Regions from separate parts of the Salinimonas marina genome, predicted to be linked through region 1. Evidence: predicted binding sites of a transcription regulator. Region 1 holds the regulator's gene; the other holds the start of a gene.
The links. The regulator FliA, encoded in region 1, starts transcription of late flagellar genes. The targets are predictions, from matches to a motif close to CTAAAGNTNNNNNNNNNNNNGCCGATA.

Region 1 (3,417 bases):
GTTACTCAGGCGAATACCCAATACCCGGCATTACAGCGTATTATAAATGCCTATGATGCGGTGAAGCTGGATGGGTGCATCTTTACCAAGCTAGATGAATGTTACAGTCTGGGCGAAGTGCTCAGCGTAGCCATAGAACACAGTTTGCCAGTCAGCTATGTTACCGATGGTCAGCAAGTGCCTGAAGATATAAAGGTCGCTGACGCAAAATCTTTAGTATCGGTTGCGGCAAAGCTTTATAAAAAGTACGGTTTGAATCATACTAACCCTAGTAACCTTGTTAACTCAGCACAGGCAGTATGATTGAAGATCAAGCGAGTAGCTTACGAAAGATGAATCAGTCACAATTAATCAAAGTTATCGCCGTTACCGGTGGTAAAGGTGGTGTAGGGAAGACCAACATTACGCTCAACACAGCCATCTCAATGGCCAAGCAGGGCAAGCGCGTCATGGTGTTAGACGCGGACCTGGGGTTAGCGAATGTGGATGTCATGTTGGGGCTGCGTGTGGAGCGCAATCTTTCGCATGTGCTTTCTGGTGAATGTACGTTAGATGAAGTACTGGTCACCGGCCCTCACGGTATCAAGATTGCGCCGGCTACGTCGGGTACGCAATCCATGACCGAGTTGTCTTCCATCGAACATGCCGGCCTTATTCGGGCCTTTAGCGAATTACGTTCGCAGGTCGATGTATTGATTGTGGATACCGCAGCGGGCATCTCAGATATGGTGCTGAGCTTCTCCAAAGCAGCTCAGGATATCATGGTGGTGGTGTGCGATGAGCCCACCTCCCTGACCGATGCTTACGCCCTGATTAAAATTCTGAACCGCGAACATGGGGTTTTCCGATTTAAAATCGTGGCGAATATGGTGCGCGACACCCGCGAAGGCCATGAGCTATTCAGTAAGTTGTCCAAAGTTACCGGACGCTTCCTGGATGTCGCGCTGGAGCTGGTCGCCACCGTCCCCTTCGATGAAAATATTCGTCGGGCGGTACGCAAACAAACTTCTATTGTGGATGCGTACCCCGGCTCACCCGCCGCCGTGGCTATTTCACAGCTGGCGACCAAAGCCATGCGTTGGCCGATCCCGAATCAGCCAGGCGGCCATCTGGAATTTTTCATCGAGCAACTGGTTTCGCATAAAGCAACAGGAACGCAACGTTGAATAGCAAAGCCGCTGCCTACCAACAGCAATCCAGTAAAACGCAACTGGTAGAGCGTCATGCTTCACTGGTTAAGCGAATTGCCCATCATTTGATGGCCCGGTTACCTGCCAGTGTGCTGGTGGATGATCTGATTCAGGCCGGTATGATTGGGTTGTTGGAAGCAGCAAAAAATTTCGATGGGTCGAAAGGCGCCAGCTTTGAGACATTCGCCGGTATTCGTATCCGCGGAGCCATGCTTGATGAGATTCGAAAAGGTGACTGGACCCCACGTTCAGTACACAAAAACAGTCGTGCGATCACTGAAGCGATTGCCCAGGTTGAAAAAGAAACCGGGCGCGATGCGCGTGATGTCCAGATCGCCGCCAAGCTCGATGTCAGCCTTGATAGCTATCATCAGATGCTCAATGAGGTCAACGCCGGTAAGCTGGTGGGAATTGAAGATTTAGGCGTGTCCGAAGATGTGATCACCACTGAAGTCAATCAGGGTAATGACTCGCCTTTGGAAGATTTGATGCAGGGCGCGTTTCAGAAGGCGTTGGCGCATGCTATTACGACCTTGCCTGAACGTGAAGCGATTGTGCTGTCTCTTTATTATGATGAAGAATTAAACTTACGCGAAATAGGCGAAGTGCTGGATGTCAGTGAATCCAGGATCAGCCAGATTCATAGCCAGGCAATGCTGAAATTAAAAGCTAAAATGCAAAGCTGGCGTGCCGATAGCTAATACAACAACAAACACAACAACAATATTTAATCCCCGGTGGAGGCCATTTTGGATAAAAGTATGAAAATTCTTGTGGTAGATGACTTTTCTACTATGAGACGAATCATAAAGAACCTGTTAAAGGATTTAGGGTTTTCTAACATCCAGGAAGCAGATGATGGCAACACAGCATTACCCATGCTTCAGCAAGGTGATTTCGACTTCGTGGTAACCGACTGGAACATGCCTGGCATGCAGGGTATTGACCTGCTCAAGAACATCCGTGCGGATGGCAGACTAAAACATCTGCCGGTCTTGATGGTCACAGCCGAAGCAAAAAAAGAACAAATCGTGGCAGCAGCGCAGGCTGGTGTAAATGGCTATGTGGTGAAGCCCTTTACCGCTGCCACGCTAAAAGAAAAATTAGATAAGATCTTTGAACGCTTAGGTTAATCCCGACGCTCTTACGGTATTAAAAAGGAATACTGGATGACAACGAATGTCAATGTTCCTATCTCGTTGGAAGAAGCCCGGCAACTTGTGGTGCATCTTGAGCAAGGTGACAATGTCGCCGCCCGCGAGCTTTTGGAAGCCATTTCTACCAAAGAGTCTATCGAACTTTTTGCCGAAGTGGGAAAATTAACCCGCCAGTTGCACGATGCGCTCAACAGCTTCCAGCTGGATGAGCGTATTGTGGGCTTAGCCAATGATGATATCCCCGACGCGCAAACCCGTCTGACCTACGTTATCGAAGAAACCGAAAAAGCTGCGAATACCACCATGGATGCGGTGGAAGCCAGCATGCCTATCGCTGAAAGCTTATCCGAGCGCATTAATACCATTATGCCGGAATGGAAAAAGCTGATGACGCGGCAAATTGATGTCGCTGAGTTTAAGGTGCTATGCAGCGACTTGGATGGCTTATTGAATAACGCGGCTGCGGAGTCAGAAAAACTGACCGGTCTGTTAACCGAGGTGCTGATGGCACAAGGGTATCAGGATTTGACGGGTCAGGTAATTCGACGGGTTATCGAACTGGTTAAAGAAGTTGAAGACAGTCTGGTACACATGCTTACGGTATTTGGTGAGCCGGAAACTGAACAGCCAGCTACAGAAAACAAAAAACAAGAAAAAAGTAGTGTCGAAGCTGAAGGGCCAATTGTTAACGCCGCAGAACGCGACGACGTGGTGAAAGGCCAGGATGATGTGGACGATCTTTTGTCCAGCTTAGGTTTTTAAGGGAGCCGGCAGATGTCGTTTGAATTAGACGAAGATATTTTACAGGACTTTTTGGTCGAGGCGGGTGAAATTCTTGAGCAATTACAAGAACAACTGGTCGATCTTGAAAACCATCCAGAAGACAGTGACTTGCTTAACGCAATTTTCCGTGGCTATCACACCGTTAAAGGCGGCGCGGGCTTTTTGGCGTTGACCGAGCTGGTTGAAATTTGTCATGGCGCTGAAAATGTCTTTGATACCATGCGAAACGGCCAGCGAACACTGACCCCCGAACTGATGGATGTCATATTGCAGGCCACAGATGTGGT
Region 2 (3,417 bases), 850 kb from region 1:
AGCCCTAACGGCCGGGTCTATTGGTCTGGCACAACAGTTTGACTCAGCAGTCTGGGGCCACAATATTTGAAGTCTGGAGCCTGTTGGCATGTTTGAGGTAGCTCAATATCAGGCAACAAGTCTGAAACAGCCGGCTTTACAAAAGCCAAACCCTGGCTGAACAACCTATCCCTTCACCTGATGCCAAGGGGCAGAATGAAGATATTGTTGCATAACCAGCACTGCCTGAACGTTTGTAACTGCCCGGCAAGAGCCACAAAAAACGCCCGCTAACCAGGTTAGCGGGCGTTTGAATTTTGTTATAGCGCACCAAGTGGCCGGGGGCCTGAGCCGGATGCGGACTATTCAGATATCCTGAATGAAAACTAGTATTCCCACCAGCCTTCCTGCCACCATTCAAGAAACTCTTCAAAGTCGATATAACCGTCGTTGTTACTGTCAATCAGTTTGAAGCCTTCTTCCACATGGCTCGCCTTGGTTTTTGGCGAAAGCACGGTAAGAAGCTCGATAAACTCGAGCAAATCGATTTGACCATTACCATCACGGTCGAAAAAACTAAAGTCGCTTTTTATTTCGGCAACCTTTTCTTCTGAAAGTTGGGCGTTCACTGATAATCCCTATTAACTAACTTAATGACTAAAGTGTAACGCCCTGAATACGTGCTGTCTACGCCTGATTTTTATCTGCGGCCAAAGCTCTTTGTCGTTGTGCTTCGGCTTTTTCACGACGGCGTTTTTCCATGGCATCGCGAGCCTCAGTACCTACATGTTCTTCGTCCCGGGCCCGGGCCAGCTGCACCTGTTTTTCCCTTTCCCGGAAACGTTCAATTTGCTCCGGTGAGTGGGTACCATAGCAATGCGGGCAGCTTACTCCGGCTTCGTATTTTTCACTCTCTTTATCTTGTGCGGTGATTGGCAACCGGCAGGCATAACAGGCGTCATACTGGCTTTTCTGCAAATCATGATTTACTGCCACCCGGTTATCAAACACAAAACAATCGCCTTTCCATAGCGACTCTTCTTTAGGGACATCTTCCAGATACTGCAAAATACCGCCTTCTAAATGAAAGACATCATCAAAGCCCTGCTCTTTTAAATAGGCAGTAGACTTTTCGCAGCGAATACCGCCGGTGCAGAACATGGCGACTTTTTTGTGTTTCTGAGGGTCAAGATTTTCTTTGACGAACGCCGGAAACTCACGAAATGTTTTGGTGTTGGGATCCACCGCGTGCTCGAAGGTACCAATATCAATTTCGTAATCATTACGGGTATCTACCACAAATACCTCGGGATCGCTGATAAGGTCGTTCCAGTCTTTAGGTTTGACGTAGGTGCCCACGGTACGACGTGGATCTATCCCCTCTACCCCCATTGTCACAATCTCTTTTTTGAGCTTCACTTTGGTGCGATAAAAAGGTTGTTCTTCATGCAGGGACTCTTTGCAGGATAACGGATTAATCCGCTCATCCTGGTTTAGCCATGCAATCAGATTATCAATTCCTTCACGGGTGCCTGACACCGTGCCGTTAAGGCCTTCGTGAGCCAATAACAAGGTGCCTTTGATACCTTGTTTTTCCATTTCAGCCAAAAGGGGGGCGCGCAGCTGCTCAAAATCTTCAAGCGCAACAAATTTGTACATCGCACAAACGATATATTTGGACATAGAGAGAGTTACCTTTGCTAGTTGGAACGTAAAACCAGTGCAAAAATGCGCGCGCAATATAGCAAAAAGACGCTTTTAACTCAAATCAGGCCTGCAGCAAACTGCCTGAACCTTCTATAATATCACTCATCAGCGAGGCGTCGCAGTGCTGTGTAGCAGCGGGTCTGCTTTGTTTAAGATAAACTTGGGTGGCCAGACTGCAATTTGCCACAATTTCAGGCTCAAGGTACGCCGGATTATTTTTTGAGGCCAGAGGTTCAGGATGCATAGCCTGCCACAAGGACAAACCGGCTGTATCCTGACTGGCCACCAGCTGACTATTAATCTTTGCCGCCGGCAGATGCTGAGATTCAAAGGCAAGCGGAGCACGACGATAGTGATTAAGGCGCGTTAATAGCTCGGTGTCGGTTACGGTTGCTTCGGCGTCTTGGGTAAAGCGCCCGGCTGGCTCATTACCAGGCTGCATTTGCATCGCCAGATACAGCGAAAACAAGGCGTTGGAAGCGGTAGCACGACCTAAGCTGCCCTGCCATTCGTGATTAGCCGGTTTGACTGGGGGTTGTGTGAGATCTACCTGAGACACCAAAAAACACCTGTTATAAAACTACTATGCTTATATCGGTCCATACTCCGTGTTCTTTAATGTATACCTGTATAAAACGGTAATGCCCGCAAAGCCTCGTTATACTACGGCATATTTTTATGTCCGCGTGATACCTTACCAGCTATGCAATATGCCGATAAACGTGTGTTAATTGTTGAAGATCAGAGACCTTTTTTGCTGATGCTGAAAGGGTTGCTGACTTCAATGGGCTGCAATGAGGTGGTAACAAAATCGTCCGCAGAGCAGGCCCTCACCCTTTGTCGAAAACAGACCTTTGATATTGTAATAGCCGATCTTCATTTAGAGGCAGAGCGCAAGAATGGATTCGAGCTGGTAGAAGAGTTGCGGTTGTCACAGCTGATATTGCCCAGCAGCATTTGTATACTCATTAGCGCAGATAGCGCACGGCCGGTAGTGCTGGGCTCAATTGAGCGGCGCCCAGATGATTATCTGATTAAACCCTTTTCTCAGATGCAGCTAAAAACCCGCATAGCCCGCGCCTGGCGAAAGCGGCAGGCATTATTGCCTGTCTATAGTGCAATTTTTGATAAAGATGTCCCCCAGGCCATTGAAGCCGGTAAACAGATCATCGATAGCGACCACCATTACCGCCACAGTGCTGAGCAGCTATTGGTTGAGCTTTATTGGCAAAGCGGCGCCGATCAAAAGGCGCTGGCCCTATTGGCTCCTTACGAAGATGGCCCGCAGGCGCAGTGGGTAACCACCGCCCTGGCAAGAACGTATCTTAAGCTGGGTAAGGCCGACCTGGCTATTGAATTGGCTGAGCAGGTGTTAAGCGCCAATCGCTTCAGCGCTGAAGCTTATAGTATTATCGCCCATGCCCGACAAGCTATCGATGAGGGCCAGGCAGCCATTGACGCTATCAATCAGGCGATAAAGCTCTCCCCGTATTCTATCGCCCACCATCACAGTGCCTGTCAGCTAGCCCGCCAAAACCACAACTACCCGCTGGCCCATGAAGCCTGTCTGGCCATCTGGAACTTATCCAAACGTACCGTGCATCAGCATATTTCACACTGGTGCGGTTACATTCGCAGTATGCTGGATGTCGCCGAATATACCGAGGATAAGCAGCAAAAAAACCGCTACCAGCAGGATGCGCTTTTGCAGTTGCAACGGGGGCGTCACAA

Region 2: the regulator FliA is predicted to act here: its motif matches at 2,279-2,305, upstream of IT774_RS08375 (VC2046/SO_2500 family protein).

Annotation. Positions count from the first base shown of each region.
Region 1 is NZ_CP064795.1:2,751,341-2,754,757, reverse strand. Features, by position in the region: gene flhF (flagellar biosynthesis protein FlhF) at 1-303, shown strand, start outside; gene IT774_RS12285 (MinD/ParA family ATP-binding protein) at 300-1,166, shown strand; gene IT774_RS12280 (RNA polymerase sigma factor FliA) at 1,163-1,891, shown strand; gene cheY (chemotaxis response regulator CheY) at 1,940-2,323, shown strand; gene IT774_RS12270 (protein phosphatase CheZ) at 2,360-3,109, shown strand; gene IT774_RS12265 (chemotaxis protein CheA) at 3,122-3,417, shown strand, end outside.
Region 2 is NZ_CP064795.1:1,898,403-1,901,819, forward strand. Features, by position in the region: gene IT774_RS08365 (EF-hand domain-containing protein) at 366-608, opposite strand; gene trhO (oxygen-dependent tRNA uridine(34) hydroxylase TrhO) at 667-1,662, opposite strand; gene IT774_RS08375 (VC2046/SO_2500 family protein) at 1,748-2,245, opposite strand; gene IT774_RS08380 (response regulator) at 2,390-3,417, shown strand, end outside.